4 regions of the Arthrobacter caoxuetaonis genome follow, and region 1 is predicted to be linked to each of the others. Evidence: riboswitches for the same ligand, from Rfam matches in the RefSeq annotation. Region 1 holds a riboswitch; each other region holds the start of a gene.
What was found. A riboswitch is a leader RNA that binds a small molecule or an ion and turns the genes downstream of it on or off. The one in region 1 is predicted to bind S-adenosylmethionine.

Region 1 (7,218 bases):
CGGCAATTTCAGCCCTGCTCCGGCCCGCTACCCGCAGCGGATAGGCCACGTTGTTGCGGACGGTTTTGGAGTTAAAGAGGTTGAACTGCTGGAAGATCATCCCGATGTCCAGGCGCAGCTGCCGCAGCTGCCGCTCCGGGACGCCCGTGACCTGCCGGCCGTCGACCGTGATGTCGCCGGAGGTTGCAGTCTCCAGCGCGTTGATCAACCGGACCAGGGTGCTTTTTCCCGCTCCGGAGTAGCCGATGATTCCGTAGATTTCGCCGGCTTCGATCTCCAGGTTGATGTCCCGCAGCGCCGTGACCGGCTCTTCGCCCCGGCGGGCGGGCGGGTAGGTCTTGGAGACATTCCGCAGTGTGATGAGTGGCATGGTTTCCCTTGCAGAACGAGCGTCCCGGGTCCGGCCGCAGCCGGACCCGGGACGCGGTGGAACGGGCAGGAACTAGTCCAGGTTTTCGATGTCCTGCTGGACCTCGGCGAGCGAATCGCGCAGGTCCTGGACCGGGACCTTCAGGAATTCGGCGGTGTTGCCTGAAGCCTTCTGGACACCGTCCTGGACTGCCTGCGTTTCCTGGTAGATCTGCACGAGCTTGAGGTAGGTCTCGTTCTCCTCCTCGCCGGCACGCGCTGCGAAGATGTTGACGTACGGGATGGCCTTGGGATCCGACGGATCGTCCTGGGCAATGGCGTCTTCGGCCTTGAGGCCCGCGTCTTCGACGAAGTCGTTGTTGACGATCGCTGCTGCGACGTCGGGAAGCGACGTGGGGGTCAGGGAAGCCTCAAGGGTGGTCACCTTGACCTTTGACTTGGCTTCGTCGAGGTCGTCAAGGGTCGCGAAGACGCTGCCGCCGTCCTTGAGGCTGACCAGCCCGGCTGACTGCAGCACCAGCAAGCCGCGGGCCAGGTTGCTTTCGTCGTTGGGCACCGCCACCGTCGAGCCCTCGGGGATGTCTTCCACCGAGTCGTACTGGGTGGAGTACAGGCCCAGCGGGTAGATGGCCGTGGAGCCAATCGGTGTGAGGTCTGCGCCGCTGGCAACGTTGTAGCGGGCCAGGTAGATGATGTGCTGGAACTGGTTCAGGTCCAGTTCGCCCTCGGTCAGTGCCGGGTTCGGCTGCGTGTACTCGGCAAAGTCAACGATTTCGACGTCGATGCCTTCCGCCTTCGCGGCCTCGGTGTAGGTGGCCCAGTACGGATCGCTGGCTCCAACCACGCCGATCTTCACAGTGCCTTCGTCCCCGGAGGCTGAGCCGCAGGCGGCCATCGTCAGTGCCAGGAGCGGGGCGGCTGCAATCGCCAGGATTCTGCTGAGTTTCATGGTGTGGCTCTTCTCCCAAAAGGGTCCGCGGCGCTCCGCGGACAAGGTGGAGGCGCAGGCCGCTGGAGGGCAGTGCCGGCGCCGTACTTGCCTCGCGGAAAGTCTCCGCCGAGGCCGAATCATCACCTGGAGCACCCCGCTACGACGAGAGGGTTGCTGTCCAGCCGGCCAGGGCCATTGGCTGGAACTCTTGATTCCGTCCCTAGGCTAGGAACATCTGGGCCACGTAACCAAAACGCGCCTGCTTTATGACGACTTATGCAGTGGCACATGACATCCTGCGTAACAGGACGTCACGGAACCAGCCCCGGGCGGGGCCTTGTAAACCGGGAGAAAAGGAAGCCATGAGCGAAGCGCGGGATCTGACGGCAGCCGATATATGCACTCTGGCAGCACGGCACGGACTCGCCCTGGAACCAGGCACCGTCCGTTTCAACGAAGCCGGACTGGATTACCGGGTCGCTTTCGCCTCCGCACCGGACGGCGGGGACTGGGTACTTCGGATCCCACGGCGCGCGGACGTTGCCGCCGGCCAGGAACGCGAGCAGGCGATCCTTGATTTCGTGCGTCCGCGCCTTCCTGCAGCGGTTCCGGAATGGAAGATCCAGAGTTCGGACCTCATTGCCTATCCCCTGCTTCCGGGCAGCCCGGGGCTCACGGTGGACCGGGACAACCAGCCCGAATGGCACTTTGACCCGTCGGATCCGACGTACCTCCACTCCCTGGCCGGATTGATCGCGTCGCTGCACGGGATGGACGCGGCGGCCGCGGCCGCCGCGGGCATCCCGGCCGAGACTCCCGACGGCGTCCGCCGGCACTGGTCGAAGGTACTGGAACAGGTGCGCGCCGAGTTCCGCATCGCCCCGGAGCTGCTGGCCGGCTGGGAACAGTGGCTGGCCGATGACCGGCTTTGGCCGCAGCGGACGGTGCTGACCCATGGGGAGCTGTATCCCGCGCATCTGCTGCTCGATGACGCCAAACGGATCGTCTCCGTATTGGACTGGACCACGGCGAAGGTGAGTGACCCGGCCCTGGAGTTTATGTACGTGCACCTCATCTCGCCGGGTTCCCTCGACGACGTGGTCCGCTGGTACCAGGACGCGACAGGGCTCACCGAGCCGCACCTTGCCGAACGGTGCACGGCGCTGATAGCGGCCGGCCCGTTGAACTACGCGCTGTTTGCCCTCGCATCCGGCGAACCCGCGCACCGCGAGACAGCCTCCGCGCAGCTGCTGCCGTCCTAAGTCAGGACTGTTCCGCCGGAGTCTCTGATTCCTCAGGCGCGTCGCCGTCCTCGGGGGCGTCGCCGTGGTGGCCGCCGCGGCCGTGGCCTCCGCCCTTGCCGCGGTCGCCGTCCCGATCTTCCCGATCACCGCGGTCACCGCCATCGGCCCCGTCGTCGTGCTGTCCGTCTTCCCGGCCTTCGTCGGCCTGGCCGTCAGCATTCTCCTTGCCGGGCTTCGGATCATCCCCGTCCTGGGTGTCCTGCCGATCCGGCCGGGCTTCGTCACTGCCGCCGTCGCGCTCCTGGGCGTCTTCGGGCCCGCGCCGTTCCCGGTCGCCGCCGCGGCCCTGGTCCTGGCCCTGCTCCTGTTCGGACGTCACCGATGCAGTCTCCATATTGTCCCCAACGGCCATACCCGTGAAGAACGTTCCGGCGAGCAGGCCGGCGGCGGCCAGACCGCTGGCGGTCCAGATGATGACCTTCTTCGCTTTGCTCCCAATCGCCACGATTGGTGACACCTCCCTTGAGTTTGGATATTCCTACGCCATCTATCCAACGCCGCGATTCTTCGAGGATTCTTAGAAGCCCCGTGCGGATAGGGGCAGCCGCACCACCAGGACGGCGCCATGGCCTGTTTCCGGTTCAGCGCTGACTGATCCGCCGAACCGTGCGGCGATTTCTGCGACCAGCGCAAGGCCCAGGCCGTAGTGCCGGGTGTGCCCTGCCGGGGCCGGGCGTACCGAGGAGAAGCGGTCGAACAGTGCTCCGGCGAGCTCCGGCGGCAGCCCCGGGCCGTCGTCTGCCACCGTGACCACGGCGTCGCGGTTCCGCGCGGCTACGGAGACGGTAACTTCCGTCCGCCCGAAATCCAGAGCGTTGGACAACAGCGCGGTGAAGACCCGTTGAAGTGCCGCTTCGTTGCCCAGGACAGGCACCGGCACGTCCGGCAGTTGGGCGTGCAGGGCAAGGCCCCGGTCGGAAAAGGCGGGGCCGAAGGCGGCGGCTGTCTGCCGGGCAACGGCTGCCAGATCCACCTCTTCCAGCGTCCCGGGCTTTCGCGGATCCGCGGCAACCAGCAGGTCGTCCAGGATTCCGGTGAGGACCCCTGCGTCTGCCACCACCTCATCCAGCCCCTGAATGAGGCGGTCCAGCTCCCCGGGAGACGCTCCGCCTGCCTGCCCCGCGGCGCGCCGGCGCAGCAGCTGGGCCCGGGTGCTCAGCAGGGTCAGCGGCGTGCGCAGTTCATGGCTGGCGTCAGAGACGAACCTGCGCTGCAGCTCGAGGGCCCGGGCCAGCGGGCGCATGGCAGCCCGCGCGGCCAGAACTGAAAACAGTGCCGCCACCGCTGCCGAACACACCACGGCCGCTATCAGCGCGAATAACAGGCGGTTCAGCTGGTTCCGTGTTTCCTGCGTATCCACGGCGGCCTGGACAACCCGGCCGCGCCTCTCCTGCGCCGTCAGCACGCGGTAGGTTGTGCCGTCTGCCTCCACGGTTTCTTCGATGCTGCCTGCTCCTGCCGCAACGGCCGACAGCGAGCTGGCCACAGGCAGGCCCGAAGGCACGTCCCGCGAGACTTCCAGCCTGCCGCGGTTCAAGACCGCCAGGAAAACGTCCAGCGGGGCATCACGCGGGTTATCCAGTTCGACGGCGGCCTCCAGCCGCTGCTGGAGGGCTTCCTCACTCCCGGCGGCGGCGAGGTAGTAGACGACGGCGCCGGCCAGCGAGAGCAGCACCACGATGAGCGCGGTGAACTGGACCGCCAGCCGTACCGAGGCCCGGCGGAGTTCACTCCGTTCCCCGCGCAGTGCCCTTGCCACGGCAGACCTATTCCTGCCGGCCCAGGCGGTAGCCGATCCCCCGAACGGTCAGGACCGCGTTCCTGCCCAGTTTCCGGCGCAGATAATGCACATACGTGTCGACGACGCCGTCGTCGTCGGCGTCCGGGAACACGAGGGCGTGCAGGTCCTCGCGGGGGAAAACCTGTCCGGGGCGCCTGGCCAGCTCCTCCAGGAGCGCAGCTTCGCGTTCCGACAGGACCACCACCGCCCCGGCTCCCGTGGTCACGGTCCGCCCGGCGGCGTCGAACATTCCGCCGGGCACCGGCAGGACAGGCACCTCCCGGATGGTCCGGCGCCGCAGGACGCGCAGCCGCGCCAGCAGTTCATCGACGTCGAACGGCTTGGCCAGGTAGTCTTCGGCACCCCTGTCCAGGCCCTCCACACGGTCCGACGGGTTGCCCAGGGCGGAAAGCACCAGGGCGGGAACGCCAACGCCCCGGCTGCGCAGGCGTGCCAGGACATCCAGGCCTTCGATGGCGGGCAGCCCGCGGTCCAGCAGCAGCACATCGAACTCCTGGGTCAGCCCAAGATGCAGGGCACGCTGACCGTCGAAGGCCGTTGTGACGGCATAGCCAACAGATTCGAGGATCTCCACCAGCATCCGGGAAAGGGCCCGGTCATCTTCCACCACAAGGATCCTCGGTTGGTCCTCCATCTTCGCGAGTATAGGGCCGCGGGAGGGCAGATGTTCAGGGACCAGGCAGGAACCGGCTGCCGCGGACCAATACCCGCGCGAGTGCTATTCCGGGTAGAGCTCCATGGCTTCGGGATTCAGGGCCAGGACCACGTCCTGCCCCGGGTCGAGTCCCAGTTCAGCCGCCCGCCCCGGTGAAATGTCAGCAGCGAGCCCTCCTGCGCGCACCCGGATCCGGTCCCCCTGCGGCTCCAGGTCCGTGACGCGGGCACGGAAAAGGGTGTGCACCCCTCCGCCCGGCCCGGCAGGATGCACAACGCCGGGATGCACCGGACCGGCAGGATGCACCGCCACGGACGTCGGCGAAAACGCCGCCAGCCAGCGCGCTCCTTCGCCCCCGGCCGCCGGCTCGGCCAGGACGCCCGGAAGGGTAAAATCCCCGGCCACGAACCCGCCGGACTTCCGGATTCCCGCCACAAGGTTCAATCCCGCCAGGCTCGCGGTGAACTGGCTTCGGGGCCGGCGGAGCACCACGGCGGCGGGGCCGGACTCGACGATCCTGCCCTCCTGCATTACCAGCACCCGGTCCGCGAGGGTCAGCGCGTCCAGCACGTCGTGCGTCACGATCAGCGCGCTCCGGCCGGCCAGGGTCCGTTTCAGCAGCCGCCTCATCAGGGGCACCGCTTCCACGTCCAGCGCCGCCATGGGTTCGTCGAGCAGCAGCAGTGCGGGTTCGGCGGCCAGGGCGCGTGCCAGGGCCACGCGCTGGGCCTGCCCGCCGGAGAGTTCGGAGGGACGGCGCCGGGCGAGGTCCGCGGCGTCCACTTCGGCCAGCCAGCGGTCCGCGGCGGCCAGGGCGGTCTTCCTTGACGATCCGGTGCTGCGCGGTCCGAACGCCACGTTCTCCCGGACATTGAGGTGTGGAAAAAGCAGCGGTTCCTGGGCCAGCAGTGCCGTTCCGCGGCGGTGTGCGGGGACCCAGGTACCCCGGGACCCGGCGAGGTTGAAGAGCGTCCGGCCGCCCAATTCGGCCCGGCCGACCTCCGGATGCACCAGCCCGGCGATCAGGGAGACCACCGTGGATTTCCCGGCGCCGTTGGGGCCAAGCAGCGCCACCGTCTCGCCCTCCGCCAGGCGCAGGTCGACGTCAACCCCCCGCTGCGGAACGGTTGCACTCAGGTGCAGGCTCATTTCCGGACCTCCGCCGGAGCAGTTCCGGCAGGCCGGGACGTCCGCCGCTGCCCTGCCCGGCCGGCGCCGGGGTAGGTCAGCCCCACCACTGTCACGGCGACCGCCACCAGGACGAGTGAGAGAGCCACGGCGGCATCGGCGTCGCTCTCCCGCTGCAGGTAGACCTCCAGCGGCAGCGTTCGCGTGACCCCCTGCAGGCTGCCGGCAAAGGCGAGGGTTGCCCCGAATTCACCGAGGCAGCGGGCAAAGGAGAGGACCGCCCCGGAGACCAGGCCGGGAACCACCAGCGGCACGGTGACCCTGCGCAGTACGGTCGACGGCGCCGCGCCGAGCGTGGCTGCGACTGCTTCATAGCGTGTACCCGCGGTCCGCAGTGCACCTTCGAGGCTCAGGACCAGGAACGGCAGGGCCACGAAGGTCTGCGCCAGCACGACAGCAGCGGTGGAGAAGGCAACCTGGATACCGAGGACCTCCAGCACCCCGCCCAGCAGCCCCTGCCTGCCGAAGGTGTACAGCAGTGCGATGCCGCCTACCACCGGAGGCAGCACCAGCGGCAGCAGCACCAGCGCCCGGACCAGCCTTTTTCCCGGGAACTGCGTCCGGGCCAGGACCAGGGCCAGCGGAACGCCCAGGAGGATGCACAGCAGCGTACTCACCACCGCGGTCCGCAGGCTCAGGGACAGGGCGGCCAGCGAGGACTCGGAGGTGATCAGCGGAAGGAAGTCTGACCAGTTCACGGCCGCGGTGAGCGCCGCGAGGGGAAGCAGCAGGAACAAGGCCCCGACGGCCGCTACCCCCGGAATCCAGGGCGGCAGCGGCGCCATGCTGTTACGGAGCACCAAAGCCGGCCCCTCGCAGCACAGACTGTCCCTGGCTGCCCACTACGTACTGGATGAAGGCATCGGCAGCGTCACTGTTGCCGACACTGTTGCCGGATCCGGAAAGGCGGACGATCGGGTACCTGTTGACCGCATCCGCGACCTCGGGAAGAGGTACTTCCTCAACGCTG
Region 2 (7,218 bases), 490 kb from region 1:
CGTAGCAGCCGCCAACCATGTTGATGGAGACCACGAAGAAACGATCGGTGTCCACGGTCCGCCCCGGCCCCACGAGGCCGTCCCACCAGCCCGGTTCCTCGGTGCTGCCCTGCGCCACGTGGGTACTGCCGGTGAGGGCATGCGGAATCAGGACGGCGTTGGAGGCGTCACCGTTCAGGCGGCCCCAGGTTTCGTAGCCCAGGACGACGTCGGGCAAGCGCCCTCCGGTCTCCAGTTCGAGTTCACCGATCGAGGCGTACTGCAGCACCCCGTCGAGAGTGTGGACGGGGTGCTGCGCTGCGGGTGGATACGTTGTCACGCTGTACTTCATGCTCCCTTGGCGGCGCGGAATCCGGCATCGAGGTCCGCGATGATGTCATCCACGTGCTCCAGCCCGACCGAGAGCCGCACCAGGCCCGGACTGACTCCCGCTGCCGCCTGGGCCTCCGCCCCCAGCTGGCTGTGGGTGGTCGACGCCGGATGGATCACCAGCGAGCGTACGTCGCCGACGTTCGCCACGTGCGAGTGCAGCTGGAGCGCATCGACGAAGCGCTTGCCCGCTTCAACGCCGCCGTCGATTTCAAAGGACACGATCGCACCGGTGCCGCGCGGCCCGTACTTGCGCCCGCGTTCGTACCACGGGCTGGACTCCAGGCCTGCGTACGCGACGGAAAGGACGTCGTCGTGCGCCTCCAGCCATTCCGCGACGGCGACGGCGTTCTCCACGTGCCGCTCCAGCCGGAGGCTGAGGGTTTCCAGGCCCTGGCCGATCAGGAAAGCGTTGAACGGAGATACTGCCGAGCCGAGGTCGCGCAGCAGCTGGACCCGTGCCTTGAGGATGAACGCCAGGTTGGCGCCCAGTGCACCGTTGACCCCGAGGTCCCGGGCATACACCAGGCCGTTGTAGCTCTCATCAGGGGTGTTGAAGCCGGGGAACTTTTCCGGATCGGCGGCAAAGTCGAAGTTGCCGGAGTCCACGATCACGCCGGCCATCGCGGTGCCGTGCCCGCCGAGATACTTGGTGGCGGAGTGCACCACGATGTCCGCTCCCCATTCGATGGGACGGATGAGATACGGGGTGGACAGGGTGTTGTCCACGATCAGGGGAATGCCCGCCTCATGCGCGACAGCGGAGAGTCCTTCCAGGTCCAGGACGTCTTGGCGCGGATTGGAGACGACTTCACCGAAGAAGGCCTTGGTGTTGGGCTGTACGGCTTCGCGCCACTGGTCCAGGTTGTCCGGGTCGGCGACGAAGGTGACGTCGATGCCGAACTTCTTCAGCGTGTGCTTGAAGAGGTTATAGGTTCCGCCGTACAGGCTGGGGCTGGCCACAATGTGGTCCCCTGCCTGGGCCAGGTTGAGGATCGCATAGGTTTCCGCGGCCTGCCCGGAGGCAAGCAGCAAGGCCCCAACACCTCCTTCCAGGGAGGCGATGCGGTTCTCCACTGCTTCCTGCGTGGGGTTGCCGATCCGGGTGTAGATCGGAGCCAGCTCTGCGAGCGCAAAACGGTTCGCTGCAGCTTCCGCGCTGGGGAAAACGAAGGACGTCGTTTGGTAGATGGGAAGGGCACGGGCGCCGGTGGTGGCGTCGGGCTCCTGTCCTGCATGGATCTGGCGGGTTTCGAATGACCAGTTGGCAGACATGTTGCTCCCTTAATGACCAGGGGCCCCACAGGTACCGATGCCGGAAGAACTCCGGTACCAGACGTGTGGCCCGCGCTTGCCGGACACCCTTTGTGGTGTCCAGCCAGGTCTTCACCCGGGGCACCCCACCGCGGTTGGAGGGTTGCCGGCCAGCAAGCCGGGGCTATCTGCTGGCACTCATGACCTGTACCTATAGAACCAACGGAGCCGGAGTTGCGCAACCCATATGACGCAGCGTGAATCCGGGAAAAATCCGCTGATCCAGATACCTTTTGCCGAGCTAAGGCTTGCCTTGGTCGAGACACAGGTCACAACGTGCCAAGATGTTCGCATGCGCCTGGATCATGTTTCTTATGCCTGCGAATCCGACGGCCTGCTGGCCACCACGGAACGTATTGCTTCTGCCCTTGGAACCGACTTCGTCAAGGGCGGGGTGCACCCCCGCTTTGGCACCCGGAACATGATCATTCCGCTGGCTAACCACCAGTATCTGGAAGTGGTTGAGGTCCTGAACCATCCCGCTTCCGACAAGGCACCCTTCGGCCAGGCCGTCCGTGCACGCTCCGAGGCAGGCGGCGGCTGGATGGGATGGTGCGTCGCCGTGGAGGACCTCGCACCCTTCGAAGAACGGCTCGGCCGCTCCGCCGTCCCCGGAAACCGCAAGTTCCCCGACGGCCAGGAACTGACCTGGCAGCAGATCGGCATCAATGGCCTGATCGCCGACCCGCAGGTCCCGTACATGCTCCGCTGGGATGAGGACAAGGCGGACCTGCACCCCTCCCGTGCCTTTGCCGGCACGGTCTCCCTTGAATCCCTCACGATTGCCGGCTCCGCCCAGCGCGTCACCGAGTGGCTCGGCCAGCCGGTGGAGAAGCCGCTCGACGGCCTTGACGTCACCTGGGTCTCCCCCAAGGGAACCCCCGGCATCATGTCTGTGACGTTCGGGACTGACAAGGGTCTCGTCGAGATCTAGGTTCCGCTGCTTCGAGGTCCGTCTGGGGCGTCGAGGCCGGATTCGTGTGTTTCGAGGCCGGGATTTCACTGCGTTTCGGGGTTTCGCTGCACTATGTCCCCCAAAACACTGTACTCGGGGAAAACGCTGCACCCTGTGACACGATTTCGCTGCGTTCCGGGTCTTTCTGGCCATCCGGGGAAAATACTGCTTGGCGCCGTGCCCAGATTCTCCCCTAACGGACGATTCCGCCCTCAACGCAGTCTTTCTGCCGATGACCACCTGCTGCTAAGGCCTGACCTTTTCCACAGATCAGCAACTGGTTCCCGCGGTTGACCCGCAGCATTCGAAGCTGGATCCATGTGCGCAAACCTGCTTTACTCCGTCGATGCCGATCGTGATGGGCCCGGACGCCGTTCCCTTGCGCTTCGGTGCACCACGGGTGAGCTGGTCCGGATCAGGCCCGGTGTCTATTTGGATGGACAGTCCTGGGCGGGGCTTAGCCCCTGGGAGCGCGAGCGCCTGAGACTTGCGGCGGCCGTACAATCCGGAAGGACTCGACGGGTCCTCATCCAGCAGTCGGCGGCAGTGATCTGGGGAATTCCGACGATCGGAACGCCGCTTGAGGTCATGCTGCTGGCTTTGCCTCCCGTCAACGGCCACCGCCGCGGTGACCTCCGCTGGGCTCGAAGACGCCTGTTGGAGCCGCTGACTACGGTCGACGGACTGCCCGTCACTTCCAAGGCACAAACCGTCCTTGATATGGCTGCCTACCTGCCTTTCGAGCAAGCAGTTCCGGCAATGGACCACGTCATCCGCCCCGACCGGCGGCGAGGTCTCCAGGCCCTGGAGAAGGACGCCCTGCGGCAGCTGGCGCAGGGCCTGCCTACACAGGCCAAGCGTGTGAGAGCGATGCGCGTCATCACGTTCGCCGATGAGAGGTCCGAATCTCCCGGCGAGTCCTATTCCCGCGCCGTCATCCACCGCAATGGCTTCCCCGCTCCGGAGCTGCAGCAGAGTTTTCATTCTCCTGGCGGACGTCTGCTTGGACGCACGGATTTCTTCTGGAAGCAGCAGGAACTCGTTGGCGAATTCGACGGCGCAGTGAAGTACGGAAAGACTCAGACAGATGGCGGGACTCAGCCCGAACATGCCTTGCTGCAGGAAAAGCGGCGCGAGGACGCAATCCGGGCCACAGGCGTAGGGTTTCTCCGCTGGAGCTGGTCCGAGGTGTTCAAACCCGCGGGCGCCCCGGACGGTCTGGTCCAGGCGTTACTCCGAGCCGGCCTTCCACAACTGCGCCCACGCGCCTAGACAGGCTGGCGCGAGGACGCAATCCGGGCCACAGGCGTAGGGTTTCTCCGCTGGAGCTGGTCCGAGGTGTTCAAACCCGCGGGCGCCCCGGCCGGCCTGGTCCAGGCATCACTCCGGCTCTCAGGTTCACAAAGCCGACCCAGCCGCCAAAAGCTCAGAGTTCAGTTCACGGACGACGGCCGGATCCACCTTCAGCACCCGGCGGTCGTAGGTGAGCAGGCCGTTGACCTCATCCTCGACGTCGGTGAGCTGGGTGTAGACGCTGGCAGCGAGGCCTTGGCTGACGGCGGGAAGGATCTGGGTCCGGTGCAAGTTGGAGTAGGCATGGGCGAGCTCTTCGGACGTGCGGAGGGTCTTGCCATAGCCGAAGACCTTGCTGTTCCAGGTGTGCCCGTCCAGCGGAAGGCTGAAGCCGCCGTACTCGGAAAGCACGATCGCCCTGGGGTCTCGCTGCCAGCGCTTCCGGATGTGGAACGGCACGGCATAGACGTGGAGGCTCTTGGCGTCTCCCGCTCCCTGGTCGTGCCAGCCGCTGGCGTGGTCGATGCAGCGGGTAGGGTCCAGTGCGCCCAGCTCGGCGGCGATCGCAGCGGCGTCGAACTGTCCCCAGCCTTCATTGAACGGGACCCAGAGCGCGATGCTGGGCACGCTGCGAAGCAGGTCAACCGTCTCCCGCATTTCTCGCCGGAACGATTCCCGCCCCGCGGCATCACTGCGGCCGAACTTCGCATACCGCCGGTCGCTCCGGCTCCCCCGGCCGGGCAGCGGAACCCATTCCTGTGCCCTGCCGTCACCTTCCCCGCCGTTGACCAGGTCCTGCCAGACGAGCATCCCCAGGCGGTCGCAGTGGTGGTACCAGCGCAGCGGTTCGATCTTGATGTGTTTGCGCAGCATGGTGAAGCCCAGGTCTTTGGCTGTCTGGATGTCGTGGACCATGGCCGCGTCCGACGGCGCCGTGTACAGCCCGTCGGGCCAGTACCCCTGGTCCAGCAGTCCGGCGTGGAAATACGGCCGCCCGTTGAGCAGCAGGCGCTGGTGTCCGTCCGGGCCGGCTCCGCGGCCAAAGGTGCGCAGGCCGAAGTAGCTCTCGACGGCGTCGTCCCCCAGCGTCACGCCCACCGAATAAAGGAAGGGATCCTCAGGGCTCCAGGGCCTCGGCTCCGGGATCGCCAGCTGAAGCGGCTCTCCGGGAGCGGCAGACCCTCGGGCAACCTCGGTGCCTGCGGCCGTCACGGTAATTTCCGCTCTGTCCCCGGGGCCCGAACCGCCGGCCCCGGAACCGCCGGCCAGCACCGTCAGCTCCACCCCGTCCAAGGTAGCCAGCGGCGTGATGACGACGTCCTGAATCCACCGTGCCGGAACGGTTTCCAGCCAGACCGTCTGCCAGATTCCGGACTGGGCGGTGTACCAGATCCCGCCGCGCTCGAGTTTCTGCTTGCCGCGGGACGCACCGTTGGTATCCGAGGCGTCCAGCACCCGGACCACGAGTTCCTGCTCCGTCTCCCCGGGAAGGAGGCAGTCGGTGATGTCGAGGGTGAACGGCAGGTAGCCGCCGTCGTGCCCGCCGGCTTCGCGGCCGTTGACCGTCACGGTGCAGGACTGGTCTACGGCGCCGAAATGCAGCAGCACACGCTCGCCGTGCCCAGGCTGCGGCAGGGCGAAGGTGCGGCGGTACCAGAGAGCCTGGCCGGGCAGCAGTTGGCGGCAGACGCCGGAAAGCGGCGCTTCGGGCGAAAAGGGCACCAGGATTTTCCCTTCCCACGCGGCGGGTCGCCTCCCCACGCCCGGGTGCTGCCCCACACCGGGACGCGCCCCCGCACCGGACTCCTCCGGAAAACTCTTCGGCGTAAACGCGTAGTCCCAGCGGCCGTTGAGGTTTATCCAGCTGCTCCGCACCAGCTGTGGGCGGGGATACTCGGGCAGGACATTCTCAGGATCCAGGGCTTCGCCCCAGACGGTGCTCAATGCCATACGGCGCTAATCTCCAATTCCAATGGCGGAACCGAACAGGGCAAAGCCCACGAATCCGGCTATGTCGACAAGGGCGTGCGCAATCACCAGCGGCATCACGCGCTTGGTCTTGTAATAGGCGTACCCAAACAGCAGCCCCATCAGGAAGTTTCCGATTCCCGGACCAATCCCCTGGTAGAGGTGGTAGCTGGCTCGGATCAGCGCGCTGGTGAGGATCATCGCCGGAACCGACCAGCCCAGCGCCCGAAGCCTGGTGAATAAGTAACCCACCACAATGACCTCTTCCAGCACGGCGTGCCGCAGGGCGGAGAGGATCAGCACCGGCAGGGTCCACCAATAGGTATCCAGTGCCGCCGGTACCAGTGCCGTGGTGATGCCCAGTGCCCTCCCCGCGGCATAGACGCCCAACGTCCCGGCACCAATAACTGCGGCCAGCACGAAACCAAGGGCGAAGTCGCGCAGCGGCCGTGCAAAGGTAAACCCGATGCGCCTGAACGCCGAACGTCCCGGCTCGGTCAGCAGGAAAAGCACCAGGGCCACCGGCATCAGCGAAAAGAAAATGCCCAGCAGCTGGTACACCAGGTCAAACACCGGGTTGGGGGCCAGGGACTGGTTCAAGGTCGTCGTCTGCCCGGCCAAGGGTGCCTGCGTCATCTTGTCGGCCAGGCGGACGATCGCGTAAACACCTGACTGCCCCAGGGACAATCCCAGGACAATTAGTATCTCAGCGACAATCCGCCGCCGCGCCCGGGGTTCCAGGACAAGGGCCGGGACGGGAACAGGGGCGCTCATGTGCCTATTCTGCCTGATGCCGGATCGCCCCGGCGGACAGAATGCTTGCGGACAGAACGGAAATGCATTTCACTGATTGAAATGTCTATGCCACACAGTGGCAATCGTCTTCCGCGAGCGGGGTTTTGTGATTATTCAGGAGAGCACGGCAGTCATGGTGGAACTCGGCACCGGTGCACTGGAACCGGCCGAAATCGTGGCGGTTGCCCGGGACGGGGCTCAGGTCCAGCTCGCTCACGAGGCAGTAAAGGCAATGGAAGCCTCACGCACGGTCATCGAGGCACTCGCAGCGGATACCCGGCCGCACTACGGTGTCTCAACGGGCTTCGGAGCCCTGGCGACCAAGCAGATCCTTCCGGAGCAGCGGACTGCACTGCAGCGTTCCCTGATCCGCAGCCACGCGGCCTCCACCGGCGCGGAAGTTGACCGCGAGGTGGTCCGCGCCCTGATGCTCAACCGGCTCTCCACCCTGGCCACCGGGCGGACCGGAGTGCGGACCGCCGTCGCCGAAGCCTATGCCGCCCTGCTGAACGCCGGTATCACCC
Region 3 (7,218 bases), 310 kb from region 1:
CGGCGGGCGCGGCCGTGCTCACCCGGGGGGTAAGGCCGGCGCTCGAAGTACTTTGCTGCCTTGGGGGTCAAAGCAATGCCGAGGGCGCGCGAAGCGCGGGCCTGACGGCGTGCACGTGTGTTGTTAGCCACGTTCACCTTTCACTGTTTGGCGGTTTTGCCGTGTGCCGCCGGGTTGCCCCGCCGTACACGGCTAATACGTAGTCACTGGCCTCCATTAGGGAGAGCTCCGGCCAACCGCTGCCTTCTGCTGCAACGCAGCTGCCGGGACACAGATCCACCATGCTCCGGAGGGTATCCGGCGTCGTGGTGGGGAGTTCCGGCGTTGCGCTTGCCAGTCAACCATCAATCCTAGCACGCAGGCGCCTGTACCCGGAGCCTGCTGCTGCGGCGGTACGCCACGGAAACGTCCGGCCTACTTGCCGCGGATGATCCCGCGCAGCCGCTCCAGCCGGGCAGAGATGTCCCGCTCCGCACCGTTGGCTGTGGGCTGGTAGTAGTCCTTGCCCACCAGATCGTCGGGAGCGTACTGCTGGGTGGCCACGCCGTGCGGCTGGTCATGCGAATAGATGTAGCCCTTGCCGTGCCCGAGCTGCTTGGCCCCGGGATAGTGGGCGTCGCGAAGGTGCGGCGGAACGCCCGTGCCGTAGCCGGCCCGCACGTCCGCCGTCGCGGCGCCGATGGCTTTGTAGGACGCATTGGACTTCGGCGCCGTGGCAATGTGCACCACCGCCTCGGCAAGGATCAGCCGGCCCTCAGGCATGCCGATCATCTGCACCGCCTGGGCGGCGGCTACGGCGGTCTGCAGCGCGGTCGGGTCCGCCATGCCCACGTCTTCGGCAGCCGAGATCATGAGCCGCCGGGAGATGAACCGCGGGTCCTCCCCCGCTTCGAGCATCTTGGCCAGGTAGTGCAGGGCGGCGTCGACGTCGGAGCCCCGCAGCGACTTAATGAAGGCACTGGTGACGTCGTAGTGCTGGTCCCCCGCGCGGTCATAGCGCAGGGCCGCGACGTCCAGGGCCTGTTCGGCATGCTCAAGGAGGACGGCAGGAACCTCCACGTCCGGATCACGTTCGGAATAGGCGACGCCGGCTGCGGCTTCCAGCGCGGTCAGCCCGCGCCGGGCGTCCCCGGCCGCGAGGCGGACCAGGTGCTCGAGTGCTTCGTCGCTGAGCTCCACCCGGCCGGCGAGGCCGCGTTCATCCTTGACGGCGCGGACCAGCAGGCCCGCGATGTCTTCTTCGGTGAGCGGCTTGAGCGTCAGGAGCAGTGACCGGGAGAGCAGCGGGGAAACAACGGAGAAGGACGGGTTCTCCGTGGTCGCCGCGATCAGGACCACCCAGCGGTTCTCCACCCCGGGCAGCAGCGCATCCTGCTGTGCCTTGTTGAAGCGGTGGATCTCGTCGAGGAAGAGCACGGTTGTGACGCCGTGCAGGTCCCTGGATGTCAGGGCCTCATCCATGACCCGGCGGACGTCCTTCACGCCGGAGGTGATTGCCGAGAGCTCCACGAATTTGCGGCCCGGGCCGCGGGCGACCACGTGGGCAAGTGTGGTCTTGCCGGTTCCCGGAGGGCCCCAGAGCATGACCGAGGACGGGCCCGCCGGTCCGCCCTGCGGCGCTTCGGCAAGGGTCCGCAGCGGTGATCCAGGGGTGAGCAGGTGCTGCTGGCCCACCACCTCATCCAGGCTGCGGGGGCGCATGCGTACCGCCAGGGGGCTGCGCGGGCGCTGCCGGGCCCCGTCGTCGTCCCGTTCCCCGGCCGCGTCGCCGCCGTCCCCGGGGTCCTGGTCCTCATCGCTGCTGAACAAGTCATTCACGCTTCAAGGCTACCGCCCCGCCGAGAGGCCACTTACGGCTCTTTTCAGCGCTGAAACGAGCCGTAACTGGCCTCTCGCGGGTCAGAGCGTGACGGAACCGTCGATGCAGGTGACCGACTCGCCGCCGATCCAGATCCGGCCCTCCCGGGTGAACACCCGCACCAGGCCGGAACGGTGGACGGCTGTGCCCTGGGTGACGGTGTAGCGTTCTTCGGCGATGCCCTGGCCGATCAGCCATTGGGCCAGGCCTGCGTTGAGGCTGCCCGTGACCGGGTCCTCCGAGACACCCAGGCCGGGCGCGAAGGCACGTACCTCGAAGTCCGTCTCCGCCGATTCGGGCTGCGGGCCTATAACCCCCACCCGGAGGCCGCCAATCGCTGCATGGTCCGGCGTCAGCGACAGCACCGTTTCGGCGTCAGGGAGCAGCAGTCCCAGCCAGCCCGGACCGTTGTCCACCCACTGGTGGCCCTTGACCTGGTCCGGCCGCAGGCCCAGGGCGGCTGTGACCCTGGCCAGAATGTCCTCTTCCACGGGTCCGGTGCGGATCAGGCGGGGCGCCGCGAACGCAGCGAGGCCGGCATTGACGCGCAGGGGAACCAGGCCGATTCCACATTCCTGGACCACGAGGCCCGGTTTCATCGGGGTGTTTCCCGCTTCCGTCCAGGCGTGGCAGGTGCCCAGCGTAGGGTGCCCGGCAAACGGTATCTCCCCTCCGGGCGTGAAGATCCGGACCCGGTAGTCAGCCTCGTCCTGGATGGCCGGGAGCACGAAGGTCGTCTCCGACAGATTCGTCCAGCGGGCAAACTGCTGCATCTGCTCGTCGTCGAGGCCCTCCCCGTCCAGCACTACGGCAAGCGGGTTGCCCTGGTACGGCTTGTTGCCGAAGACGTCTACCTGTTTGAACCAGCGTTGTCTCATGCGGACACTGTAATGGCTGGCCGGGGCGGCACCGTTCCCATTCCCGTGTCCGTTGCTGGCTAGGATCGGCGCGGAAGCGATCGGGATCCTGGTCGCGGCCGAACTCCTTGTGTCGGTTGCCGCCCGTCCGGCAGCGGGCTGGCTGGCGGATAAGCGCCCGAGGACCGTCACCGCGGCGTCCGGCGCCCTGCTCTATGCCGTGAGCTGTCTCGGCTACACGCTGGCCGGTTCCTTGTCCGTTGCCTTCGGCGCAGCGATCCTCGGCGGTGTGGGCGGGGCCCTCTTCTGGGTGTCCATCCGCGCCCTTGCCGCAGAGTTCCCGGACCGTGACTCAGGTTCCATGGCTGGCCTGCTCTCTTCCGAAGCGTTTGGTCGTGCTGCTTTGCGCTCCGCGCAGGCGTCCGACGTCGCCGGAAGATGATCCCGGGCCGGTCCAGGACGCGCCGCCGCGCTCTGGGTACTCACCAGCGTTTCCTGGGCACTGCTGCTGCCGATGTACGGGGAAGTCGCCGCGGAACTGAACCCGCGCCGCCTCGGCCGGGCGATGAGCATCCTAGGAAACGCGGGCCTGCTCGGCGCGGCCATTGGTTCGCTGCTGGCGGGCTTCGTCTACGCCGGGGGCTCCTGGCTGGCAGCCTGCCTGGTCTTCGCTGCAGTTCTGCTGGCTGGAGGTGTGCTGGGACCGTTGGCGCTGGCGAAGATGGGCGTCCGGGACCGTCCCGGTTCGGCCGCGGCGGACACATCCCTGGAGCTGCTGCCGGAATAGCGCGCGCCCTAAGACAGCCCGTTACGAACTGTTGCGGCGTGTGTACGCCTCACAGCGCGGGTTTGCGCGCGGGATACCGCGCCCCTAGATTGGTAGCCAGAATCAAGAGTTCCAGCCAGAGGCCCTGGCCGGCTGGACGGCAACCCTCTCGCCGTAGCGGGGTGCTCCAGGTGACGATTCGGCCGTTCCGGTGGATCTCCCGGTCCGGCAAGTACAGCGCCGCATCCGGCTCCTTGCCGCAGGCTGCGCGTCAGGCAGAGGAATCTTCATGGCACTCGAAACCGATCTCCAGCCAAATGCACTGCGCCAGGCCTTTGGGCGCTTCCCGTCCGGAATCGCAGCACTCTGCGCCGAAGTTGACGGCGCCCCGCAGGGAATCGTGGCCTCCTCCTTTACTGTCGGGGTCTCCATGGATCCGCCCCTGGTGATGTTCGCCGTGCAGAACACCTCCCGTACCTGGCCGGTACTGCGTTCGGCGGGCCGGATCGGAGTCTCCGTCCTGGGTTCCGGGCACGACGGCGTCTGCCGCCAGATCGCTTCCCGCGACGGCGACCGCTTTGCCGGACTCGATCTGCACAACGCCGGTTCCGGCGCCCTGTTCCTCGACGAGGCAGCGCTCTGGTTGGAGACATCGGTGGAGAATGAGGTCCCGGCCGGGGACCACGCCGTCGTCCTGCTTCGGGTTCACGGCTATTCCGCCCACGGGGATGCCTATGAGCCGCTGGTCTTCCACGGTTCGGCGTTCCGCAATCTGGCTGTCCCTGCCTTCGCCTGACCAGCCTCAAACTCACAGAACTCATATAGACTCATCGAGCCCGCGCAAACTCACAAAGCACACAGCGACTCACAGGAGTCTGTCCGCATGGAAAACCCGTTCCGACCTTCCGCCGGGGCCACTCCCCCGCAAATCCTGGGACGGGAGGGCGTGCTGGATGAGTTCCAGTACGGACTCCGTTTGGGGTCCGGCGCCCCCGGCCTGCTGACGATCTTTACCGGTGCACGGGGCATCGGCAAGACCGTCATGCTCGGCGCCGCACATGACCTGGCCCGCGAAAGCGGCTGGGCTGTCATCTCCGAGACCGCCACGCCGGGATTCGTCGGCCGCATTGGCGAATCGATGCGCCGCCTGGCCGAGGAACTGGGGGACGGGCCCAAGACCCGCCGCATCACCGCCCTCGCAGCTGCCGGTTTCAGCATTACGACCCAGCTGCCGCCCGAACGGCAGGTCGCGTGGCGCGGTGTCGGGGAGGAACTGTTGACCCTCCTGGACGAACACCGCACCGGCCTCATCATCAGCGTGGACGAGATCCACGCCGCTGACCGAAGCGAGCTCGCGCAGCTTGCCGCCAGCGTGCAGCATTTCATCCAGGCCCGGCTGCCGATCGGACTGGTCTTCGCGGGGCTGCCAGCGGCAGTTTCGGATCTGCTGAACGAGGGCGTGGCGACGTTCCTGCGTCGGGCCGACAAGATCGACCTGCATGCCGCTGCTGTGCGGGAGGTTGAAGAGTCCTTTGCTTCGACCTTTGCCGGCGCCGACTTCCAGATCAGCCCCGATCTGGTGAGCCGTGCCGCACAGGCGACCGGCGGCTATCCGTTCCTGATCCAGCTGGTGGGCTACTTCCTCTGGCGGGAGGCGGAGACGCAGGCCGGCCACCTCGGAACGGATGCCGTCCAGCGGGCCATAGACGCAGCCCACCGGCGCAACGCGCGCACCGTCATTGAGGCAGCCCTGGCGACGGCGTCGGCCAAGGACCGGGAATTTCTCTCAGCCATGGCGGTGGATGACGGCCCGTCCCTGGCCGGCGACATCGGCCGCCGCCTTGGCGCGAAAACCAACCTGGTGGCCAACTACCGGTCCCGGCTGCTGGCAGCCGGACTTATCGAGTCCACCGGACACGGCAAAGTGGACTTCGCCATCCCGGGCCTGCGGCAGCACCTGCGCCGTCAGGCGGGCATGAGCGCTCCACCCGCCGAACCCTAAAAAGCACAGACGCTTAAAGCACAGAGCCCGGCCGCCTAAGTGGCGGCCGGGCCCTTATGCAGGCTGGGTCGGGCTAGGAAGCGGGAGCCTCGGCCGGCTTGTCCTGCTTCTTCTCCGGCTTGAAGTCGACGCCGGCTTCCTTGCGCTGCTGGGCACTGATCGGCGCCGGAGCGGAGGTCAGCGGATCGTAGCCGCCGCCGGACTTCGGGAAGGCGATGACGTCGCGGATCGAGTCGGCGCCGGCCAGCAGGGCCACCACACGGTCCCAGCCGAAGGCGATGCCGCCGTGCGGCGGAGCGCCGTACTTGAAGCCTTCGAGCAGGAAGCCGAACTGCTCCTGGGCGGTCTCCTCGGAGATGCCCATGACCTTGAACACGCGTTCCTGCACATCGCGCTGGTGGATACGGATGGAACCGCCGCCGATCTCATTGCCGTTGCAGACAATGTCGTAGGCGTAGGCCAGGGCCGAGCCGGGATCCGTATCGAAGGTGTCCATGAACTCGGGCTTCGGGGAGGTGAAGGCGTGGTGCACCGCAGTCCACTCGCCTTCGCCTGCGGCGACGTCACCGGCGGCAACGGCCGCGGCGGCGGGCTCGAACATCGGGGCGTCAACGATCCAGACGAAAGCCCAGTCCTTCGGATCGATGAGGCCGGTGCGGTGGCCGATTTCAACACGGGCAGCGCCAAGCAGGGCCCGCGCCGAGGACGCGTCGCCGGCGGCGAAGAAGATGCAGTCGCCGGGCTTGGCGCCGACCTTCTCTGCCAGGTTTTCGCGCTCGAAGTCGGTGAGGTTCTTGGCGACCGGTCCGGTGAGGGTTCCGTCTTCCTGAACCAGGACGTAGGCCAGGCCCTTGGCACCGCGCTGCTTGGCCCATTCCTGCCAGGCATCGAGGGTGCGGCGGGCCTGCGAGGCACCGCCGGGCATGACCACGGCGCCGACGTAGGGTGCCTGGAAGACGCGGAAGGTGGTGTCCTTGAAGAACTCGGTGAGCTCGGTCAGTTCCAGGCCGAAGCGCAGGTCCGGCTTGTCCGAACCGTAGCGGGCCATGGCGTCGGCGTAGGTCATCCGGGCGATCGGGGTCTGGATCTCGACGCCGATCAGCTTCCAGAGTGCCTTCACGATCTGCTCGCCGAGGGCAATGATGTCATTCTCTTCGACGAAGCTCGCTTCGATATCCAGCTGGGTGAACTCCGGCTGGCGGTCGGCGCGGAAGTCCTCGTCGCGGTAGCAGCGGGCAATCTGGTAGTACTTCTCGAAGCCGCCTACCTGCAGGAGCTGCTTGAACAGCTGCGGGGACTGCGGCAGCGCGTACCAGGAACCGGGTGCCAGGCGCGCAGGCACCACGAAGTCGCGGGCGCCTTCCGGGGTGGAACGGGTCAGGGTGGGGGTTTCGATTTCGACGAAGCCCTCGCCGTGCAGCAGTTCGCGGGCTACGCGGTTGGCCTCGGAGCGCAGGCGCATCGCGGCGGCCGGGGCCGGGCGGCGCAGGTCAAGGTACCGGTGGCGCAGGCGTGCCTCTTCGCCGACCTCCACGTGCTCGTCGATCTGGAACGGCAGCGGATCGGAGGTGTTCAGGATGACGACGTCGTCGGCAATGACCTCCACCTCGCCGGTGGCCAGGGCAGGGTTCTCGTTGCCTTCGGGGCGGCGCTCGACCTTGCCGGTGATCTGCAGGACGTACTCATTGCGCAGGCCGTGGAAGACGTCCTCTTCACGGACAACAACCTGGGCGAC
Region 4 (7,218 bases), 1.5 Mb from region 1:
AGGGCCACACCGTCTACACGTATGACCGCAGGGGTAAGGGCGAAAGCGGGGACGGGGAGGAATACACCCCCGAATCCGAGGTGGATGACCTGCTGGCCGTCGTGCAGGCCGCGGGTGGATCGGCGGACCTGCTGGGAACCTCCTCGGGAGCGATCCTTGCCCTCCGCGCCGCTTCGGAATCAGCGGTTGTCTCCAGCGTCATTGCCGTCGAACCGCCGCTCTCCCAGGAAGGCGCGGCAGGGCCTGACATCCGGCCGCAGCTTGAAGCCCTGATCGACGCCGAGGACCGGGCGGGAGCCGTGCGCCTGTTCCAGGAGTCCATCGGTGTTCCGGAGGAACTCATCGAGCAATCCGAACCCTCACCTTTCGAGCCGGCGGCGCACACCATCTCCTACGATCTCACCCTCATGCTGGAAACCGACATCCAATCCCTCACCGGCATTCATGTTCCGGTCCTGGTGCTGGCCAGCAGCGGCAGCGATGCCCGGCTGCAGGGCTGGGCCCGCGAGACGGCCGAAATCCTCCCGGAGGGTTCTTTCCAGTTGCTCGAGGGATCCTGGCACGGACTGGACGATGCAGTGCTTGCCGAGGCGGTCAACGACTTCCTGGAATAAAGGCCGCGGACGCCTGATCGACCCGTCGCAGGACGGCGCGTACGCTGTAGACCCGTTGAGTTCCAACCGGAGGGAGGGCCAGAATGGCACACCGCAATGATCCCGAGGTTATATCCCGCCTGCTCTCATCCAAGGGACGCTGGGCAGTGGTAGGTCTCTCGAACAATCCGCTGCGTCCGGCAGTCGGCGTCTCCAGATTTGTCCAGGACTCGCTGGGGATGGAGATCGTCCCGGTGAACCTGGCGGGCGACGACGTCTTCGGCAATAAGGGCTACACCAGGCTGGCCGAGATCCCGGGCCAGATCGACGTCGTCGACTGTTTCGTGAATTCGGCCCGGGTGGGGGACATTGTGGACCAGGCCATCGATATCGGTGCCAAGGCCGTCTGGCTGCAGCTCGGCGTCGTGGATGAGGCGGCCGCCCAGCGCGCCGCCGAAGCGGGGCTCGACGTCGTCATGGATACCTGCCCCGTCATTGAAGCGGGACGCTTCGGGCTCTAAGGCCCCGCCGGACCGGCCGGGCGCAGGTCCACCGGCAGTGAACGGTGGGTTTTCCACGCCGTGAGCATCTGGTCCCGGGTGCCGCCGGGGTGGGAGGCGTGCCAGTCCCGGGAGAACCGGTTGAGCTCAAACTGCGGCCCGATTGGCCGGGCATCCCCTGACCGGGTGGCATGCCAGTGATCCAGTGCCGCGGCGAGCGTCGCAGTGCCGTCATTGCCGGCGAAGAACGCCCGCATGGGCGCATCAAACCGGAAACCGGGTCCCAGCGCATTGACGAAGAACTCCCGGAGCACCTGGCTGCACGGATGCCCGGCAGGAACCACCGTATGAATCGTCAGCGGCGGGACCAGCGGCGCAGGCCGGCGCGGTGGGCGGGCGGGCGCTTCGGTCCGGGGCCGTCCGGCCAGGCAAGCCGCGACGCGTGAGCTGACAGTGGCCTTTGAGCCGGCAGCGCTGAGGCCGTTTGCCCGGGCGAAGCCCTGCAATTCCTCCTTCAGCCAATACCAGCGGAGGAACTCCGTCTCGCTGAGATCCCGCGCCGTAGACGGAAAACTCTTGGTGACCCAGGTGATGCACGTCACGCACGGACGCACTGCGTCATGTGCGGTCACAACATTGCGCGGGCTCCCGCCAGCGGTCAGCATGAACCCGTAACCATCCAGAGCGGCTGAGAGACCTGGCTCCGTGACGCCGCAGCAACCCCTTCCGTAATTCATTCGGAGCAGAGGGGTGCTACCGCCAGGACCGATGGAGAAGCACCCGCTATCTTTTGGTCCCCTTCAAACGTGCTCCGGCGCGCTGAAGCTGTGGACTCCGCGGCGCGCGCCTTCACAACCTGAAGGAGGAGAGCATGATCCGGATCGAGAATGTTTCGACCGTTTTTGACACCGGCGGATCCAGTTTCACCGCCGTGGACAACGTGTCCCTGGACATCCCCAAAGGCAGCATCCAGGGCATCATCGGGTTTTCCGGTGCGGGCAAATCCACGCTGCTGCGCAACATCAACCTCCTGGAACGTCCCACCTCGGGCCGGGTCCTGGTCGACGGAACGGACCTGACCGGCCTGGCGGATGCCGAGCTGCGCGCAGCACGGCATGAGATCGGGATGATCTTCCAGCACTTCAACCTGCTGAACAACCGCACGGCCGCGCAGAACGTGGAGCTCTCGCTGAAATTCGCGGGAGTGAAGAACGCTGCCGAGCGCCGGCGCCGCGCACTGGAGGCGCTCGCCGTCGTCGACCTCTCGGAGAAGGCAGGAACCTACCCGGCCAAGCTCTCCGGCGGGCAGAAGCAGCGGGTTGCCATCGCCCGGGCCCTGGCCACCCGGCCCAAGGTGCTGCTGTGCGATGAGCCGACCTCCGCCGTCGACCCCCGCACCACCGCGTCCGTGCTGCAGTACCTTTCCGACGTCAACGCGCGGTTCGGCATCACGATCGTGGTGGTGACGCACGAAATGAACGTCATCAAGGCCATTGCGGACAACGTGGCCGTCATGGAGGAGGGACGGGTCGTGGAACAGTTTGCGCTCACGGAGCTCGTCCGGCCCGGGTTCACCCCGGCCACCTCGATCGGACGGTACCTGATCTCCGACGAGATCACCCTGGACCGGGCTGCCCGCCGGGAAGGAGCCCGCGTTGCTTGAGCGCATTGCCGAAGTCTGGCCCGAACTGCTCGCGGCACTGGGCCAGACCGGAACCATGCTCGTCGTCGCCATTCCGCTGGCAGTTCTGATCGGAACCCCGCTGGGAGTCCTGCTCTTCGCCCTGGGACCGGACGGACTGGTCCACAAACCCCGGCTTCACCGGGTGCTGGATTCACTGGTCAACCTGGTCCGGTCCTTTCCGTTCCTGATCCTGCTGATCGCCATCATTCCGTTCACCCGGTTCGTGGTGGGCACCACCATCGGCACCGCGGCGGTAATCGTGCCGCTGACCATCAACGCCATCCCCTACTTCGCCCGGTTCGTGGAACAGAACATCACCGCTCTCGGCGGCGGCGTGGTGGAGGCCGCCCGGTCCATGGGAGCCACCCGCGGGCAGATCGTCCGCGATGTCCTGCTGGTCGAAGCGCGTCCGGCCCTGATCAGCTCCGTCACCATCATGACCGTCAGCTTCATCTCCTACTCCGCCATGGCCGGCCTGGTGGGCGGCGGCGGAATCGGCGACTTCGCCATCCGGTACGGCTACTACCGCTACGAAACCGGGCTGATGTTCACCGCGATTGTGCTGATGGTCCTGCTGGTCCAGGCCGTGCAGCTGGGCGGCTCCTGGTTCTCCCGCCGCGCTGACAAGCGCCTCTAGCTTCTCCTCCAACCGACTTCTACAGAACGGAACCACCGTGAGCACTCCGAGTACCCGTTTTTCCGGGCCCCGGCCGCGCCTGCTGCTGAACGCCTTCCTGATGAACACCACCAGCCACATCCGCGGCGGCCAGTGGCGCCACCCTGACGCCGGACAGCACCGCTTCAACGAACTGGGGTTCTGGACGGACCTGGCCCGCCAGCTCGAAGACGCCAAGTTCGACGCCCTCTTCTTCGCCGATGTGGTGGGCCTGTACGGAAACCACGACGGCGGCTGGGCCTCCCATGTGCGCCGCGGGCTGCAGGTGCCGGCCAACGATCCGGTCCTGCTCCTCGCCGCGCTGGCAGGTGCCACCCGGAACATTGGGCTGGCCGCGACGTCGTCCGTTGTACAAAGCCATCCGTTCCAGTTCGCCCGGCAGATGTCCACGCTGGACCACCTCTCCGGCGGCCGTGCCGGCTGGAACATCGTCACCTCCGTCCTGGACAACGCGCACCGCAACTTCGACGGTGACGGGCTGACCGGGCACGACCGCCGCTATGACTGGGCGGATGAATACACCGACGCGGTCTACAAGCTCTGGGAAGGATCCTGGGACGACGGCGCGCTGGTCCAGGACAAAGCCAGCGGCGTCCACGCCGACCCGGACAAGGTCCACAAGATCCATCACCGCGGCGAGCGGTACTCGATCGACGGACCGCACCTGAGCTCGCCCTCCCCGCAGCGCACACCGGTGCTGTTCCAAGCCGGCAGCTCCGGCCGCGGGCAGCAGTTCGCGGCCGCCAACGCCGAAGCCACGTTCATCTTCGCACCCAACCACGCCCACGCCGCGAAGGTTGCCGCCGGGGTCCGTGCCCGCGCCGCCGAGGCCGGGCGGCTTCCAGATGACATCAAAGTCTTCACCGGGCTGTCCTTCGTAGTGGGCGGAACCGAAGCCGAAGCGCAGCGCAAGAAGGCCGAACTGGACGAATACCTGGACCTCGATGCCGTAATCGCGCACATCGGCGGGGGCCTCGGCATCGACCTCGGCGGGCTAGACCTGGACACCCCGCTTGGTGACGTGCAGACCGAAGGCGGCCGCGGCGTGCTGCAGGCCATCATCGACTCCACACCCGGCGGCAACCCCACCCTGGCCGACGTGGCGCGCTACCGCACCGAAGCCCAGCAGGTCACCGGCACCCCGGAACAGATCGCCGACGAGCTTGAACGCTGGCAGGATGCCGGCGTGGACGGTATCAACATCATCAACGGCATCCTGCCCGGCTCCTACACGGACTTCATCGAGGGGGTACTGCCCGAACTGCGCCGCCGCGGCCTGGCCCAAAGCGAATACGCCCCCGGCACCTTGCGCGAAAAGCTCTTCGGAGCCGGCCCGCTCCTCAACGAGCGGCACCGGGCCGCTCAGTTCCGCGGCGCCTTCACGTCCGAAAACACCCTTTCAGCTTCAGGAGTTACCCAATGACCGCCAGCCTGCTCACCCGCTACGGTTACAGCCCCGCCCCGGACGCGGCGCGCTGGTTCGCCGTCGCAGACGAGGTTGCCGCGATCCTCGGCGTTGACGCGCTGGAACGCGACGCCGCCAACAAGCCGCCGTTCACGGAAGTTGAAATCCTGCGCCGGTCCGGGCTGCTTCCGCTGACCATTCCGGCCCGCTTCGGCGGTACGGGAATCGGCTGGAGCACCGCCTTCGAAATTGTGCAGCGGGTGGCCCGCGCGGATAACTCGATCGGTCAGCTGCTGGGCTACCACTACATTTTCCAGGCCTTCCCGTTCATTGACCTGGACGAATCCCGCGGCCAGGCCCTGGCGGACGAGTGCCTGGACCACCAGTGGCTCTGGTCCTCCACAGGGACGCCCCAGGGACCGCAGGCCACCGCCCGGCGCACTGACGGAGGTTACCTGGTCACCGGCCGGAAACCCTTTGCCACGGGCAGCCGGGTTGCGGAGAAGATCTACGCGCGGGCAGTGCTCGACGGCGGGGACCGGCTGGCGCTGGTGATCGACACCGCCTCCGACGGGGTTCTCCGCCACGACGACTGGGACGTGCTGGGCTCCCGGCTGACCGCCACCAACACCATCGAGTTCCGGGACGTGTCTGTGCCGGACGCAGCCGTGATCACCAACCTGGGAGCGCACGACGGCGAGCGGGAACCGCACCAGGTGCTCACCACCCCCGCGTTCCAGCTGCTCTTTGCGCACGCCTATCTGGCGGCCGCGGAAGGCGCGGTGCTCACTGCCCGGGACTACACGCTGTCCACCGCCAGGCCGTGGTTCCACGCGGAGGTGGAAACGGCGTCGGACGATCCGTTTATCCAGAACCACTACGGGTCCTTCGCTGCGAAACTCCAGGCGCTTGCCGCCGTCGTCGAGCAGGCCACCACCGCCTTGCAATGGGCCTTCGATGCCGGAGAGACGCTGACTGCCGCGGAGCGGGCGGGGGTGGCGGAGCAGATTGCAGCCGCGAAGATCACCGCACACGAGGTGTCCCTGGACGTCACGGCGCGGATCTTCGACGTCACCGGTGCCCGCGCCGCCGGGAGCAAATACGGGTTCGACAGGTACTGGCGCGACGTCCGCACCCACACCCTGCATGACCCGGTGGCCTACAAATACAACGAACTCGGCCGGTACTTCCTCAACGGGACCGAACCGGTTCCCTCCGCGTACCGCTAACCCAACCTCTTTCTTCACCGACCTTTAAAGGACCATCCCATGGAACGCAGGAACTTCCTCAAGCTTGCCCTCGCCGGTGCCGGCGCAGCTTCACTGACCGCCGCCACCGGCTGCGGCCTCACCGGCGGCGCAGCAGCCTCAGGGGACAAAACCATCAAGATTATCGCCACCGAATCCGCTCCGTACCAGGAGCCCACCAAGATCGCCGCCGAACTGCTCAAGGCCAAGGGCTGGACGCTGGAGGCAACCTACGTCACGGACATCATCCAGCCGAACCTGGCGGTTTCCAACGGCGAGTTCGATGCCAACTACTTCCAGCACGGCGCCTACCTGCAGCAGTTCAACGTGGATCAGAAGCTCGAGGTGCAGCCGCTGTTCTATGTTTACGGGTCACCGGCGGGGATCTGGTCCAAGCGTTACTCCAGCCTGCAGGACCTGCCCGACGGCGCGCGCATCGCCCTGCCGGTGGACCCCGCCAACAACGGACGCGGGCTGGTGCTGCTGCGCGACGCTGGACTGCTGGAACTCAAGGAGGGAGTGGGCGTTATCCACACCTCGCAGGAAACCATTACGGCCAACCCGAAGAACTTCGAGTTCGTGGAGGTGGACCAGCAGTCCCTCTCCAAAACGCTGCCGGATGTGGACGCCGGAGTGCTGTTCGTGCGGCTGGCCGCGGAAATCGGCCTTTCCCCGGATGACGCGCTGGCCTTCGAGAAGGAAGCAGACCAGATTCCGTTCCGCTGCGTGGTGGCCGGCACCGCGGAGTTCGCGGAGACCGAGAAGGCCAAGGCCCTGCAGGAGGCCTACCAGTCGCCGGAAGTCCGGGAATGGTTCGCGGGCTACATGGACGGCGTGCTGCCCACCCCGTGGGACGCTGATCCGCTGGAGGACCTCAGCTCCTGGTGGGAGGCCTAGAGCTTCCCGAAGCGTGCCCGGATGAGTCCCATGTACAAGCCGTAGAAGATCAGTCCCACGCCGACGGCGCCCAACGCCAGCCAGCCCAGCGGTGCTTCGTTCAGGGTGCGGAGGGCGCCGTCGAGCCCGGTGGATTTTTCCGGGTCCGCAGTTACTGCTGCCGCTATCACCAGGCCGCCCAGGATGAGGAGCGAGATGCCCTTGGCGGTGTAACCG

Region 2: another riboswitch for S-adenosylmethionine. It lies ahead of NF551_RS05555 (bifunctional o-acetylhomoserine/o-acetylserine sulfhydrylase); the one in region 1 lies ahead of NF551_RS07885 (MetQ/NlpA family ABC transporter substrate-binding protein).
Region 3: another riboswitch for S-adenosylmethionine. It lies ahead of NF551_RS09245 (flavin reductase family protein); the one in region 1 lies ahead of NF551_RS07885 (MetQ/NlpA family ABC transporter substrate-binding protein).
Region 4: another riboswitch for S-adenosylmethionine. It lies ahead of NF551_RS01000 (methionine ABC transporter ATP-binding protein); the one in region 1 lies ahead of NF551_RS07885 (MetQ/NlpA family ABC transporter substrate-binding protein).

Annotation. Positions count from the first base shown of each region.
Region 1 covers NZ_CP099466.1:1,715,815-1,723,032, reverse strand. Annotated here, with positions in the region: gene NF551_RS07890 (methionine ABC transporter ATP-binding protein) at 1-370, opposite strand, end outside; gene NF551_RS07885 (MetQ/NlpA family ABC transporter substrate-binding protein) at 443-1,318, opposite strand; SAM riboswitch class IV at 1,397-1,514, opposite strand; gene NF551_RS07880 (macrolide 2'-phosphotransferase) at 1,663-2,562, shown strand; gene NF551_RS07875 (hypothetical protein) at 2,564-3,049, opposite strand; gene NF551_RS07870 (sensor histidine kinase) at 3,122-4,363, opposite strand; gene NF551_RS07865 (response regulator transcription factor) at 4,371-5,039, opposite strand; gene NF551_RS07860 (sulfate/molybdate ABC transporter ATP-binding protein) at 5,124-6,209, opposite strand; gene NF551_RS07855 (ABC transporter permease) at 6,206-7,033, opposite strand; gene modA (molybdate ABC transporter substrate-binding protein) at 7,038-7,218, opposite strand, start outside.
Region 2 covers NZ_CP099466.1:1,230,113-1,237,330, reverse strand. Annotated here, with positions in the region: gene metX (homoserine O-acetyltransferase MetX) at 1-331, opposite strand, end outside; gene NF551_RS05555 (bifunctional o-acetylhomoserine/o-acetylserine sulfhydrylase) at 328-1,644, opposite strand; SAM riboswitch class IV at 1,712-1,829, opposite strand; gene NF551_RS05550 (VOC family protein) at 1,976-2,617, shown strand; gene NF551_RS05545 (hypothetical protein) at 3,185-3,910, shown strand; gene NF551_RS05540 (glycoside hydrolase family 2 protein) at 4,037-5,881, opposite strand; gene NF551_RS05535 (CPBP family intramembrane glutamic endopeptidase) at 5,888-6,673, opposite strand; gene hutH (histidine ammonia-lyase) at 6,828-7,218, shown strand, end outside.
Region 3 covers NZ_CP099466.1:2,022,307-2,029,524, forward strand. Annotated here, with positions in the region: gene rpsD (30S ribosomal protein S4) at 1-131, opposite strand, end outside; gene NF551_RS09225 (replication-associated recombination protein A) at 415-1,818, opposite strand; gene NF551_RS09230 (PhzF family phenazine biosynthesis protein) at 1,900-2,736, opposite strand; gene NF551_RS09235 (MFS transporter) at 2,789-3,157, shown strand; partial or broken gene NF551_RS09240 (MFS transporter) at 3,197-3,502, shown strand; SAM riboswitch class IV at 3,603-3,722, shown strand; gene NF551_RS09245 (flavin reductase family protein) at 3,771-4,277, shown strand; gene NF551_RS09250 (ATP-binding protein) at 4,365-5,483, shown strand; gene aspS (aspartate--tRNA ligase) at 5,557-7,218, opposite strand, start outside.
Region 4 covers NZ_CP099466.1:192,271-199,488, forward strand. Annotated here, with positions in the region: gene NF551_RS00985 (alpha/beta fold hydrolase) at 1-614, shown strand, start outside; gene NF551_RS00990 (CoA-binding protein) at 698-1,114, shown strand; gene NF551_RS00995 (SAP domain-containing protein) at 1,111-1,725, opposite strand; SAM riboswitch class I at 1,766-1,868, shown strand; gene NF551_RS01000 (methionine ABC transporter ATP-binding protein) at 1,965-2,756, shown strand; gene NF551_RS01005 (methionine ABC transporter permease) at 2,749-3,414, shown strand; gene NF551_RS01010 (NtaA/DmoA family FMN-dependent monooxygenase) at 3,452-4,876, shown strand; gene NF551_RS01015 (acyl-CoA dehydrogenase family protein) at 4,873-6,087, shown strand; gene NF551_RS01020 (MetQ/NlpA family ABC transporter substrate-binding protein) at 6,127-7,002, shown strand; gene NF551_RS01025 (DUF1206 domain-containing protein) at 6,999-7,218, opposite strand, start outside.